Regions from separate parts of the Streptomyces sp. NPDC043738 genome, predicted to be linked through region 1. Evidence: riboswitches for the same ligand, from Rfam matches in the RefSeq annotation. Region 1 holds a riboswitch; the other holds the start of a gene.
The links. A riboswitch is a leader RNA that binds a small molecule or an ion and turns the genes downstream of it on or off. The one in region 1 is predicted to bind cobalamin.

Region 1 (7,148 bases):
GAGCGGCTGCGGCTGGCCAGCGGGGAGCCGATGGCCATCGAGACCACCCACCTGTCGGCCAAGCGCTTCCCCGCGCTGCGCCGCAACCTGGTCAAGTACACCTCCCTCTACACCGCGCTGGCCGAGGTCTACGACGTCCGTCTCGCGGAGGCCGAGGAGACCATCGAGACCTCGCTCGCCACCCCGCGCGAGGCCGGTCTGCTGGGCACCGACGTCGGCCTGCCGATGCTGATGCTCTCGCGGCACTCGCTCGACGCCCAGGGCCGGCCGGTGGAGTGGGTGCGCTCGGTCTACCGCGGCGACCGCTACAAGTTCGTGGCGAGGCTGCAGCGCCCCACGGAGTGAACCCGGCCCGCCGACCGCTCCTCCCCCTCGGATTCTTCGTACCGATATGCGGACAGCTAGTGACGCGTGCCACGGCTCTGCCATAGATTTTCAGCCGATTGCACAGGAGTTCGCCGCCACGGACGGAGCCACGCGATGCCAGAGCCAGCCGAATCCCCCAGCAGCAGACCCGTCGTCACACCCACACGTGTGGTGGCCGGACTGTGCCTGCTCGCTCCGTTCGTGGCGACGCTGTGGGTGAGTTCCTACGCCCGGATCGAGCCCACGCTCATCGGGATCCCGTTCTTCTACTGGTACCAGATGCTGTGGGTGCTGATCTCGACGGCGCTGACGACGGTGGCGTACAAGCTCGTGCAGCGTGAGCAGCGCGCCCGCAAGGGCGGTGCGGACCAGTGACCGACGTGATCTCCGCACCGGGCGCCTCCACCGCGCTCGCGGCCTCCTCGACCCAGGGCGTCAACGGCGTGGCGCTCGCCGTGTTCGTCTTCTTCTTCCTGGCCGTGACGGTCATGGGGTTCCTGGCCGCCCGCTGGCGCAAGGCCGAGCAGTCCGCCAACCTCGACGAATGGGGCCTGGGCGGCCGGAGCTTCGGCACCTGGGTGACGTGGTTCCTGCTGGGCGGCGACCTCTACACCGCGTACACCTTCGTGGCCGTACCGGCGGCGATCTACGCGGCGGGCGCGGCCGGCTTCTTCGCCGTCCCGTACACCATCCTGGTCTACCCCCTCATCTTCACCTTCCTGCCCCGCCTGTGGTCGGTCTCGCACAAGCACGGCTACGTCACCACCTCCGACTTCGTCCGCGGCCGTTTCGGCTCCAAGGGCCTGTCGCTGGCCGTGGCGCTCACCGGCATCCTCGCCACGATGCCGTACATCGCGCTCCAACTGGTCGGCATCCAGGCCGTCCTGGACGTGATGGGCATCGGCGGCGGCGCGCACACCAACTGGTTCGTCAAGGACCTGCCGCTGCTGATCGCCTTCGCGGTGCTGGCCGCGTACACCTACTCCTCCGGCCTGCGCGCGCCCGCCCTGATCGCCTTCGTCAAGGACGGGCTGATCTACCTGGTCATCATCGTGGCGATCGTCTACATCCCGATCAAACTGGGTGGTTTCGACGGGATCTTCGACGCGGCCGGCAAGGCGTTCGCCGAGCCCGGCGCCGTCCCCGGCAAGCCGCGCGGCGAGCTGACCAGCGGGCCCAACGCACAGTGGGCGTACGCGACCCTGGCGCTCGGCTCGGCGCTGGCGCTCTTCATGTACCCGCACTCGATCACCGCCACGCTCTCCTCGCGCAGCCGCAACGTGATCCGCCGCAACACCACGATCCTGCCGCTGTACTCCCTGATGCTGGGCTTCCTGGCGCTGCTCGGCTTCATGGCCGTCAAGGCCGGTACGGACATCCAGGGCAACCCGCAGCTGGCCATCCCGCAGCTGTTCGAGGACATGTTCCCCAGCTGGTTCTCCGGCGTCGCGTTCGCCGCGATCGGCATCGGCGCGCTGGTCCCGGCGGCCATCATGTCGATCGCCGCGGCCAACCTGTTCACCCGCAACGTCTACAAGGACTTCCTCAAGCCCGGCGCCACGCCCGAGCAGGAGCACAAGGTCGCCAAGCTGGTCTCCCTGCTGGTCAAGGTCGGCGCCCTGATCTTCGTCCTCACCATGGACAAGACCGTCGCGATCAACTTCCAGCTGCTGGGCGGCATCTGGATCCTGCAGACCATGCCGGCCCTGGTCGGCGGCCTGTTCACCCGCTGGTTCCACCGCTGGGCGCTGCTGACCGGCTGGGCGGCCGGCATGCTCTACGGCACGCTCGCGGCGTACGGCGTCGCCAGCCCGACCCAGGCCCACTTCGGCGGCTCCAGCAAGGAGATCCCCGGCATCGGCGAGATCGGCTACATCGGCCTGACCGCCTTCGTCCTGAACGTCGTGGTGACGGTCGTGCTGACGTTCGCCCTGAAGGCCATGAAGGCCCCTGAGGGCGTCGACGAGACCAGCCCCGGCGACTACACCGCGGACGCCGGCGACGAGGGCGTCTCGGCGGAGCTGCCGCCTGCTACGGCGGGGGCACCGGCGGGGCACTGACGCCACCGGCTCGCTTGCGGCTACGGGCCGTCGCGCTCCTCCTGGGCGCGGCGGCCCGTTCGCTTGTCGGAGGTGGGGCGGTCAGTCCGCCCAGTCCTTCAGAGCCTCGGTTTCAAGGGTGATGTTCACCGGGTCGGGCAGAAGCAGGGGCTTGCCGTAGGGAACGGTGTTGACCGTCTCGTAGCGGACCCCGTCAGGCTGGCTGTGGACCAATACCTCGCAAGCTTGCCGGTCGATCAGCAGATAGAGCGGGATACCGGTCTCCGCATAGGCGCGAGGCTTCTCCACCCTGTCGCGCTGATGGGTGTCGGAGTCGTGGGAGGTCACCTCGACGACCATGAGTACGGCATCGGGGTCTGCCCACTCGCCCGAGACGTTGAAGGCGTCCATGTGTGCGAGCGTGCCGTCCGGCCGGGCGCGGCCTGCGCGGTACTCCTGCACCTTGAGACCTTGGTCGGGGTTGAGCCAGAGTTCGGGCCGCTGCTGCAAACAGATGCGCGTCAGCCACTGAATGATGCGCCCGTGGGCCCCGTCCGGCATCGGCTTGCTCCTGACCTTCCCGTCGATGAATTCCAGCCGAGCGCCTTTCTCCAGGCGGCTGAGTATCCGGGCGGCCTCTTCGAAGTGCTCCGTCTCCATGACGTGTGGCCGGTCGGCAAGCGCGGTCATCGGGCCTTCTCCTTCTTCCAACGGGCGGAGCAGGGAGGTGCGGAACCGACGATAGCCGAGCCCGCCGACACCCACCCCGCCGTCGGCCCCGCCCCCCACACTTGACCCCATGGACATCACGATCAGGCCCGTGCGCCAGGCGGAGTTCGGTGCGGTCGGGGAGTTGCTGGTGGCGGTCTATCTGGCCGATGGGCTGCTGGTATCCGGGGAGCGCGACGCCTACGCGGCGAAGCTGCGGGAGGTGGCGGAACGGGCGGAGCAGGCCGAGGTGTTGGTGGCCGTGGAGGGGCCGGACGAGCGGGTGGTGGGGACGGTCACCTTCTCCGCGTACGGGAGTCCGTATGCGGAGCTGGCGGGGCCCGGGGAGGGCGAGTTCCGGATGCTCGCGGTGCGGCCCGAGGGGCGCGGACGAGGGGTCGGGGAGGCGTTGGTGGCGGCGTGTCTGGAGCGGGCGCGGGCACTCGGGCTGAGCGGCATGGTGCTGTCCACGCCGCGGCACGTACTGCCCGCGCACCGGCTCTACCGCAGGCTGGGGTTCGCGCGCGCGGAAGAGCGGGACTGGGAACCGGTACCGGGGATCACTCTCTGGGCGTTCGCGCGGGACGTGGCCTGAAAGGCGCTCCAGGCCCGGCCTGAGGGCCGTTCCGGGCGCTCCCCCGCCCCCTGGCACTTCGCACACCTGTCGGAGTGGTATGAGGTGGCGACACAAGATGTGGGGGTGCACGCGGGGAGCAGCACAAGATGTATGCTCGTCCTCGCTGTCGCCGCAGGGGAATCCGGTGGGAATCCGGAACTGTCCCGCAACGGTGTAAGAGCGCGCCCAGTGGCCCGATGAGGGCCCTGCCGCGCGCCCGTGAAGTCCGAGGACCTGCCGACGGTACGCCCGCACCGCCATCGGTGCGGACGTCGATACGTCCGGGCCCCGAGGGTTGGGCCGGTGGACGCCGCGCGGTGTGCCCGCGCACCCCTGGCCGTCACGGGGTGCCGCACGCGCGCGTGCGGCCGTCGCGCCCCGCCCCTCCTGGCCCCCGCCGAGTGAGGGAGAGCATCACGTGACCATCGCGCCAACGGAACCCGCGTCAGACGCCGAGGTCGTGCAGCCTGCGGTGACCACGCCCGCCGGCGGTCCGGGCGAGGCCGGGCAGGACGGTCCGGGCGTCGCGCTGCTGCGCACCCTGACGAAGCTGACCGAGGACCTGACCGCGACCGACCCCGGCAAGGTGGCCGCCGCCGCCCTGCGCGGCCGGTACGAGGGCGCGGGCGAGTCCGAACTGCGGTCGCTGGCCATCGAGGCCGCGGCCGGGCTGATCGGTGACGAGCCGCAGTACTCCAAGCTCGCCGCGCGGCTGCTCACCCTCTCGATCTCGGAGGAGGCGGCCGAACAGGGGGCGGTCGCCTTCTCCGCCTCCGTCGAAGTCGGCCACCGCGAGGGGCTGATCGCCGACGAGACCGCGGAGTTCGTACGGACCCACGCCGCCCGGCTGGACGCCCTGGTCGACCAGGCGCTCGCCGACGGGGCCGACGACCGGTTCGGGTACTTCGGGCTGCGCACGCTGCACTCGCGCTACCTGCTGCGCCACCCCACCACCCGCCAGGTCGTCGAGACGCCCCAGCACTTCCTGCTGCGGGTGGCCTGCGGCCTCGCCGAGGACGGCAGCGAGCGCGCCCTGGACGACGTCGCCGAGCTGTACGGCCTCACCAGCTCGCTGTCGTACCTGCCCTCCTCCCCCACGCTGTTCAACTCCGGCACCCGCCACCCGCAGATGTCGTCCTGCTACCTGCTGGACTCGCCGCTGGACGAGCTGGACTCGATCTACGACCGCTACCACCAGGTGGCGCGGCTGTCCAAGCACGCCGGTGGCATCGGCCTGTCCTACTCCCGTATCCGCGCCCGCGGTTCGCTGATCCGCGGCACCAACGGGCACTCCAACGGCATCGTGCCCTTCCTGCGCACCCTGGACGCCTCGGTCGCGGCCGTGAACCAGGGCGGCCGGCGCAAGGGCGCCGCCTGCGTCTACCTGGAGACCTGGCACGCCGACATCGAGGAGTTCCTGGAGCTGCGCGACAACACCGGTGAGGAGGCCCGCCGCACCCACAACCTGAACATCGCGCACTGGATCCCGGACGAGTTCATGCGCCGGGTGGAGGCGGACGCCGACTGGTCGCTGTTCTCCCCCTCGGACGCCCCGGAGCTGGTGGACCTGTGGGGCGAGGAGTTCGACGCCGCCTACCGCAGGGCCGAGGCCGAGGGCCGGGCGCTCAAGCAGATCCCGGCCCGGGTGCTGTACTCCCGCATGATGCGCACCCTGGCGCAGACCGGCAACGGCTGGATGACGTTCAAGGACGCCGCCAACCGCACCGCCAACCAGACCGCCGAGCCCGGCCAGGTCGTGCACTCCTCCAACCTGTGCACGGAGATCCTGGAGGTGACCGACGACGGGGAGACCGCGGTCTGCAACCTGGGGTCGGTCAACCTCGCCGCCCACCTGGGCAACGAGGCCGCCGGCTGGGAGGAGGCGATGGACTGGGAGAAGCTGGACGCCACGGTCCGTACCGCCGTCACCTTCCTCGACCGGGTCGTGGACATCAACTTCTACCCGACCGAGCAGGCCGGGGCCTCCAACTCCCGCTGGCGCCCGGTGGGTCTGGGCCTGATGGGCCTGCAGGACGTCTTCTTCCGGCTGCGGCTGCCCTTCGACTCGGCCGAGGCGCGGGAGCTGTCGACCCGGATCTCCGAGCGGATCATGCTCGCCGCGTACGAGGCGTCCGCCGCTCTCGCCGAGCGGCACGGCCCGCACCCGGCCTGGTCGGCGACCCGCACCGCCCGCGGTGTGCTGCACCCCGACCACTACCCCAACGCCGAGCCCCGCTGGGCGGACCGCTGGGCGGCGCTGCGCACCAGGATCGCCACGACCGGGATGCGCAACTCGCTGCTGCTGGCGATCGCGCCGACCGCGACCATCGCCTCGATCGCGGGCGTGTACGAGTGCATCGAGCCGCAGGTCTCCAACCTCTTCAAGCGCGAGACGCTGTCGGGTGAGTTCCTCCAGGTCAACGCGTATCTGATCGAGGAGCTCAAGGCCCTGGGGCTGTGGGACGCGCGGACCCGTGACGCGCTGCGCGAGGCGAACGGCTCGGTGCAGGACGTCGACTGGATCCCCGAGGAGGTCCGGGCGCTGTACCGCACCGCCTGGGAGATCCCGCAGCGCGCCCTGATCGACATGGCCGCGGCCCGTACGCCCTTCATCGACCAGAGCCAGTCGCTGAACCTCTTCATGGCGTCGCCGACCATCGGCAAGCTCAGCTCGATGTACGCCTACGCCTGGAAGCGCGGCATCAAGACGACGTACTACCTGCGTTCGCGGCCGGCGACCCGGATCGCCCAGTCGGCCCGCGGCACCGCGGCCGCCGGCGGCACCGTCCCCGTACCCGTCCCGCAGCAGGCCACCGACCCCGAGGCGGTCGCCTGCTCCCTGGAAAACCCCGAGTCCTGCGAGGCCTGCCAGTAATGACCACCGAAACCAGCGCTTCGGCGACGCACACCGCCACCACCGGTGAGAAGAACCTTCTGGACCCGGGCTTCGAGCTGACCCTGCGGCCCATGCGGTACCCGGAGTTCTACGACCGCTACCGCGACGCGATCAAGAACACCTGGACCGTGGAGGAGGTCGACCTCCACTCCGACGTCGCCGACCTCGCCAAGCTCTCGCCGGGCGAGCAGCACATGATCGGCCGGCTGGTCGCGTTCTTCGCGACCGGTGACTCGATCGTCGCCAACAACCTCGTGCTGACGCTCTACAAGCACATCAACTCCCCCGAGGCGCGGCTGTACCTGAGCCGTCAGCTCTTCGAGGAGGCGGTGCACGTCCAGTTCTATCTGACGCTGCTGGACACCTACCTCCCCGACCCGGACGACCGTGCCGCCGCCTTCGCGGCCGTGGAGAACATCCCCTCCATCCGGGAGAAGGCCGAGTTCTGCTTCAAGTGGATGGACTCGGTCGAGAGCATCGACCGGCTGGAGTCCAAGGCCGACCGGCGCCGCTTCCTGCTGAA
Region 2 (7,148 bases), on a different contig from region 1:
ACGACCAGGCCGCTGCCCCGCCGCCCGCGCGCGTGCTGATGCGGCGCCGCGGCCTGCACGGTCGCGGCCAGGTGCAGCTTGCCCAGGGCGCCCCGGGGGCGGCGGGCCCCGGTCGTCCGGCCGTGCGCGGTACGGGCACGGGAGCGGCGGCCGTCGGCGCCCTCGCCCAGGCCCGGTACGTCCAGCCGGCGCGTCCGGAACGGCTCGGCGGCCCTGACGGCCGGCTTCTCACCGGCCGCGCCCGCCTGAGGCCGGGGCTCGGGCTCTGATGTCTCGGGCGCCTGAGGGGACTCGGGGGCCTGCGGGGCCTGGCGCTCCTGCTGGTGCGGCAGTTCGGCCTCCGGCTGCTGCGCCGACTCCTGCGGCCCGCCCTCCTGAGGCGGCGGCGCACCGCCCGGACCGCCCCCGTCGGGGCCGCCGTCCGGACCGTCCGGCTCCGGGTCGTCCTCGCCGTCGGCGCCCTCGTCCGCCCCGCCGAACTCCTCCAGCGTCCGGTCGAGCTTGTCCTCGTCCAGGCCGGGGGCGTCGAACGGATTGCGGCGCCGGCGGTGCGGCAGCGCCAGCAGCGCCGCCTGCCGGACGTCCTCCTCCTGGACGTCCGTGCGCCCCGCCCAGGCGGCCAGGGCCGTGGCGGTGCGCGCCATCACGATGTCCGCGCGCATCCCGTCCACCTCGAAGGCGGCACAGGTCGCCGCGATCTGGCGGAGCGCCGCGTCCCCCAGCACCACGTGCGCCAGCAGCTCCCGGGCGGCGGCGATGCGCGCGCGCAACCCGTCCTCCTCGGCCGCCCAGCGCGCCGCGAAGCCGGCCGGGTCCGCGTCGTACGCCAGCCGCCGGCGGACCACCTCCACCCGCTGCTCCGGCTCGCGCGAGGCCGCGACCTCGACCGTGAGCCCGAACCGGTCCAGCAACTGCGGCCGCAGCTCGCCCTCTTCGGGGTTCATGGTGCCCACGAGCAGGAAGCGGGCCGCGTGCCGTACCGAGACGCCCTCACGCTCGACGTAGGAGGCGCCCATGGCGGCGGCGTCCAGCAGCAGGTCCACCAGGTGGTCGTGGAGGAGGTTGACCTCGTCGACGTACAGGATGCCGCGGTGCGCGTCCGCCAGCAGTCCCGGCTCGAAGGCCTTCACACCCTCCGACAGGGCCCGTTCGATGTCCAGCGCGCCGACCAGCCGGTCCTCGGAGGCGCCGACGGGCAGCTCGACCATGCGCGTCGGGCGCTGCTCGACGGCGCCCGGCTCGTGCGGCCCGTCAGGGCAGCCGGGGTCGGGTGCGGTGGGCGCGCAGGCGAAGCGGCAGCCGCCGACCACGTCGACGGCCGGCATCAGGGCCGACAGCGCGCGCACCGCGGTGGACTTGGCGGTGCCCTTCTCGCCGCGCACCAGCACCCCGCCGACCGCGGGGCTCACCGCGTTGAGCAGCAGCGCCAGCCGCAGATCGTCCATCCCGACGACCGCGGTGAAGGGGTACTGCGGGGTCGTGTTGTGCACCGTTGTCATGCCTTGTCATCCTCCACGTCGCCGGCCCGATCCGTCCCATGCGTACCCCTCATGGCGCCCCCGGAGGCACGAACGGCAGCCCCTCCGGCACCCCTTCCTCGATCAGCCGCCACAGCGCGTCCGTGTCCGCGTGCTCCTCGATCAGATCGCCCAGCCGGTCCAGCTGCTCCTCGCGCAGCGCGGCGAAGCGGGTGTCGGGGGCCGGCACGAAGGCCCGCCCCGCGTCGGCCGCCACCCGCCGCAGGAACGCCCGGCGGAAGCCGTCGCTCTCCAGCGAGCCGTGCCAGTGCGTGCCCCACACGGAGCCGACCCGGCAGCCGTCCAGGCCGTGCCCTTCGTCATCGGAGAAGAACGCCTCGCCGCCGGTCACTTCGGCGACGCCGTGGTGGATCTCGTACCCCTCCACCGGCTCGCCCAGCGCCCGCCCGGCCGGCCGCGCGAGGGTCTTCTCCGCCGCGAACCGCACCCGTACGGGCAGCAGCCCCAGCCCCTCGACCGTGCCCGCCTTCGACTCGACCTCGTCCTCGATGCGCTCGCCCAGCATCTGGAAGCCGCCACAGACGCCCAGCACCGGGCGGCCCTCGGCGGCCCGGCGGGCGATCGCGTCCGCCAGGCCGCGCTCGCGCAGCCACGCAAGCGCCCGCACCGTGCCCCGGGTCCCCGGCAGCACCACCAGATCCGCGTCGGCCAGCTCCTCGGCCCGGTCCACGAACCGCACCACCACGCCCGGTTCGGCGGCCAGCGCGTCCACGTCCGTGAAGTTCGACATCAGCGGTACGGCGGCGACCGCGACCCGCAGCACATCGGCGCCGTGCGGCGGCGCCACCACGCTTTCGCGCACCGTGCCGCGCAGAGACACCCGCAGGCCGTCCTCCTCGTCGATGCCCAGCCCGTGCGCGAAGGGCAGCACGCCCAGCGTCGGCCGCCCGCTCAGGCGCCGCATCATCTCCAGGCCGGGCTCCAACAGCGTCACATCGCCCCGGAACTTGTTGACGAGGTACCCCGCCACCAGCGCCTGGTCCTCCTTCGACAGCAGCGCGGTGGTGCCGAAGAAGGACGCGAACACCCCGCCGCGGTCGATGTCGCCGACCACGACGACCGGTATCCGGGCGGCCCGGGCGATGCCCATGTTGACGATGTCGGTGCGCCGCAGGTTGATCTCGGCGGGGCTGCCGGCGCCCTCGCAGATCACCGCGTCATGGGTACGCCGCAGCTCGGCCAGGCAGTCGGTCACCGTGCCGAGCAACTGCTCCTGCCGGCCCGCGTGGTAGCCACGGGCACTGAGCTCACCGACCGGCTTGCCCAGCAGCACCACCTGGCTGCTGCGGTCGCCGCCCGGCTTGAGCAGCACGGGGTTCATCAGCGCGGTCGGCTCCACCCGCGCCGCGGCGGCCTGCATCGCCTGGGCCCGGCCGATCTCCGCGCCCTCGCGCGTGACGAACGAGTTCAGCGACATGTTCTGCGCCTTGAAGGGCGCCACGCGCACGCCCTGCCGTACCAGCCAGCGGCAGATTCCCGCCGTCACCACGCTCTTGCCGGCGTCCGACGTCGTACCGGCCACCAACAGGCCCCCGCCGACGGTCCCGCCGGACGCCTTGCTCCGCCCGTTCACCGGCTCTTCCTCCCGCTCCCGCGGCGCGCCGCCGCGCTCCTGTGCCGCACCGCGCCCGCCACCAGCCGTCCTGCCACCGTCGTCGCCAGCGCCAGCGCGCTCACCTTCCGCGACAGCCGTACCGCCCGCTCGATGTCGCCGGCCGCGACCGGCCGCGCCCCGCCGTTGAGCACCGGGCGGTGCTCGACCCGCCCGCCGTACGCCAGCGTGCCGCCCAGCCGTACGCCCAGCGCACCCGCGAACGACGCCTCCACCGGGCCCGCGTTGGGGCTCGGGTGCGCCCCGCCGTCGGCCCGCCAGGCCCGCAGCGCGCCGCGCCGGTCGGGGCCGGCGAGCACGGCCAGGGTGGCGGTCAGCCGGGAGCCGGGCCAGCCGGCGAGGTCGTCGAGCCGGGCCGAGGCCCAGCCGAAGCGGCGGTAGCGCGGCGACTTGTGACCCACCATCGCGTCCAGCGTGTTCACCGCACGGAACGCCACCAGGCCGGGCACCCCGCCGAGCGCGCCCCACACCAGGGCACCCACCACCGCGTCCGAGGTGTTCTCGGCGACCGACTCCACCACCGCGCGGGCCAACTGAGGCCCGTCCAGCGCCTGCGGATCACGCCCGCACAGATGCGGCAGCCGCTCCCGGGCCACGTCCAGGTCGCCCGCCGTGAGCGCCCCGCCGACGGCCCGTGCCTCCCGGCCCAGCGAGGTGCCGCCCAGCACGGCCCAGACCGTCGCCGCGGTCAGCGCGACGCGGGCCCCGCGGGAGCGTCCCGCGGCGCGCCGCAGCAGGGCGGCCCCGGCGGCCGCACCGCCCGCGCACAGCACGGCATGTGCCGCGCCGTACCCGCGGTGGTCGCGCCACAGCCGGCGCTCCACGGCGCCCGCGGCCCGGCCGAACGCGGCCACCGGATGGCCGCGCCGCGGATCCGCCGCGATCAGGTCGGCGAGAAAGCCCAGGGCCGCGCCGCACGCGTATCCCGCGTGTTCGCCGCGCATCGGGTCAGGCCGCCGTCAGGCCTCGAAGGGGCCCTGCGGGGCCGTGCAGTGGTGCTCTCGAAGGGCGGCCGGGCATGGCGGTATGTCCTCACTCAGGGTCCGCGCCCTGGCTCGACGTGACGGCGACAGGAGTCTCCTGGCTCCCGGATCGGCGTGGCCCCCGGCCTTCCAGTCCTGGTACGCCGTCAGGCGTACGCGAGGCGGACCGTGGCCTTCGCTGGAGGAACGCTCCCCGGTGACAGTGGCGGGACCGCGCCGGATTCTCACCGGACTTCCTCATCTGTCGCCGATTGGCTCCGGCAGTCCACCACGCCCTGCGAAGGCCCGTCAACTCACCCTTGACCTGCGACGCTGCCCCGTGGCACGCGCTGTGGCACACGCCACAGGGTGGCGGCCGCGTCACAGACGGTTGCCTGTGCCCCTGATCCCACGTCACTATCAGTTGCACGGTGGCGAAGGGGCCGCCGGAAGGGGGCTGGGGGATGCCGGAGAGCGCCGGTCATCACGAGATCCGCATCAGGATCACGGGGACGAACAATCCGCAGCAGGACATCGACGACCTCCAGGTGTGGCTGGAGCGCGAACCGTGGCTGAGCCGCCGGGAACACGCCTGGGAGCAGCGGCCGCGCCCCGCCCACGAAGCGGCCGGCACCGGCGGTGCCGACCCGGCCGGACCGGGCGACATGGCCGTGGGAGTGGACGACCTGATCCTGGTGATCGTCGGCGCGGTCGCCGCCGAGGTCACCAAGGGGCTGGGCATCGCCCTGCGCGAGTGGCTGCGGCGCCGCAAGGAGGAGCGGGCCGAGGGCGAGGCGCCCGCCGTCGACGCCGGCACGGGCGGTGAGCTGCAGGCGGTCGGCGACACCGAACGCCCCGATCCGGGCGGACCGACGCGCGGGGGCGGCACCGGCGAGGGCTGACCCGGATGTCCGAATACGACGCGCGGGGAAAGATCAACCGGGCGCTGCTGGTCTGTGTCCACGACTACACCACGCTGACCGGCCTGCCCGCGGTGGAGGACAACGCCCCCGAGTTGCGGCGGGCACTGACCGCCACCGACCTGTTCACCGCCGACGAGGTCACGGTCTGCCGCCCCACGGAGCCCTGGGAGCTGGGACAGGCCCTCAAGACCGCCGCCGACGAGGCGCGCGGTCTGCTGCTGGTGCACTTCTCCGGCCACGGCCGGGTCCGCAGCGACGGCGGCGATCTGCAGCTGATGGTCGGCGCCTCCGTGCCCCGGCAGAGCCACACCACCGTCTCCTGGCAGGACATGGTGCTCTCCTGCCTCGACAACGCACGGGCCGAGCGCATCGTGATCGTCCTGGAGTGCTGCTACGCCGGCAACGCCGACGGAGCCTTCCACTCCCTGCGCAAGCCCATGTCGCTGCTGATGGCCGCCCAGCCCAACCGCCGGATCTTCAGCGGCGACGAACCGGCCGGCGGCAGCCTCTTCACCCGGGCCATGGTGGAGGTCCTCGAACACGGCATCCCCGGGCGGCGCTTCGTCGCCTTCGAGGACCTCGTACGGGAGCTGCGCACCCGGCTCGCCGACGAGCGGACCCCGATGGGCGACGTCTGGGAGCCGCGCTCCGCGAAGCAGAACACCCTCGACGACGTCGTCCTGTCCTTCGCCACCCCAGAGGTCCGGCTCCCGACGCCGCCGCGGGTCCGCTTACGCCGCTGGTTCAACCAGCACCTCCGGCGCCGGCTGCGGCTCCTGCTCTCGCTGGGCACCGTCCTCGCGCTCACCGCCGCCACACTGCTCACCCTGCACGCGCTGCGCCCGCCGCCGGACTGCCCGCCCGCCCTCGAACTGCGGCTGCTCACCGCCCCGGAGGCCGAACCCACCCTGCGCCAGGCCGCCTTCGGCTACGAGATGTCCGAGCTCAACACCCGCCCGCTGCACGGCGAGGACGATCTGCCCGCGGGCTGCCGGCGCGCCCAGATCACCGTCTACTCCGCCGCCAAGGACCAGGTCGACCAGGGCTTCGCCGCCGCCGACCGCTGGCAGGGCCAGGCCCAGGGCACCGGCAAGGACCTCCAGGACGCCAAGGGCACCGACCCGCTCCACCGGCCGGGACCCCAACCCGACCTGTGGGTCCCCGAATCCACCGCCGACTACGAGGAGGCCCGTCGCGGTATGCCGCCCACCGGATCCCCCGCGACCCTGCACAACACCGGCCCGGTCGCCTACAGCCCGCTGGTCGTCGGCATCCCGGCCACCGAACGCCTCGCCGACGTCGAACCCGTCGGCGCCTCCTGGCAGGAACTGCTCACCGGCACCGACAGCGCACACCGCGACCTGCGGCTGCTGCGCCCCAGCCCGGTGCTCTCCGGCACCGGACTGCTGCACACCATCGGCCTCTACCTCGCCAACGACGGCTCGCACATCGACTCGTCCGGCGCCCCCGACCCCACCCTCGCCGAGAGCGCCGAGCAGCGGCTCTCCGCCCCGGGCAGCCAGTACGCCGGCAGCACCGAGCTGCTGTGCTCGCTGCGCCCCGACGCCGCCGGGGGCACCCCCGGCACCGGCCGCGGCGCCCGCGCGGCGCCGCTGGTGTCCGAGAAGTCCCTCGCCGACTTCAACCTCGGCCACGCCATCGGCAGCTGCCCCGCCCTGGGCTCCGCGCCGCCCCCCGGCGACCGCTACGCCGCCTACTACCCCAAGAACGTCCCGGCCCTGGACCACCCGCTGATCCGGGTCGACTGGCACGGCGCCGGGGACGCCGCCCCCCGGCAGGCCGCGGCCGACCGCTTCGCCGACTGGCTGCGCGCCCCGGACGGCGGACAGCGCGTCCTCACCGAGCACGGCTACCGCGCGGTGCCCGGCAAGGACGGCACGGTGCCCGCGCCCGCCGCCGACTCCCCGTTGCGCAGCAGCCGCGCCAACACCGACCTCGGCGCCCCCGTCGTCCCCTTCACGGCCGGCGCCGACCAGGTCGCCCGGGTACTGGACGACTACGACCGGGCACAGAAGTCCAGCCGGCTGCTGATCCTGATGGACGCCTCCACCTCGATGGCCGACGGCGGCAGGCTCCCCGTCGCCCTCGGCGC

Region 2: linked by a shared signal. The riboswitch ahead of AC0680_RS29715 (cobalamin biosynthesis protein) and the one ahead of AC0680_RS34330 (ribonucleoside-diphosphate reductase subunit alpha) in region 1 are both predicted to bind cobalamin.

Annotation. Positions count from the first base shown of each region.
Region 1 covers NZ_JBWKCJ010000040.1:22,597-29,744, reverse strand. Annotated here, with positions in the region: gene AC0680_RS34355 (GntR family transcriptional regulator) at 1-345, shown strand, start outside; gene AC0680_RS34350 (DUF3311 domain-containing protein) at 481-741, shown strand; gene mctP (monocarboxylate uptake permease MctP) at 747-2,426, shown strand; gene AC0680_RS34340 (Uma2 family endonuclease) at 2,508-3,095, opposite strand; gene AC0680_RS34335 (GNAT family N-acetyltransferase) at 3,205-3,708, shown strand; cobalamin riboswitch at 3,835-3,985, shown strand; gene AC0680_RS34330 (ribonucleoside-diphosphate reductase subunit alpha) at 4,148-6,604, shown strand; gene AC0680_RS34325 (ribonucleotide-diphosphate reductase subunit beta) at 6,604-7,148, shown strand, end outside.
Region 2 covers NZ_JBWKCJ010000028.1:66,547-73,694, reverse strand. Annotated here, with positions in the region: gene AC0680_RS29725 (putative cobaltochelatase) at 1-1,499, opposite strand, end outside; gene AC0680_RS29720 (cobyric acid synthase) at 1,549-3,111, opposite strand; gene AC0680_RS29715 (cobalamin biosynthesis protein) at 3,108-4,094, opposite strand; cobalamin riboswitch at 4,224-4,372, opposite strand; gene AC0680_RS29710 (hypothetical protein) at 4,577-5,014, shown strand; gene AC0680_RS29705 (caspase family protein) at 5,020-7,148, shown strand, end outside.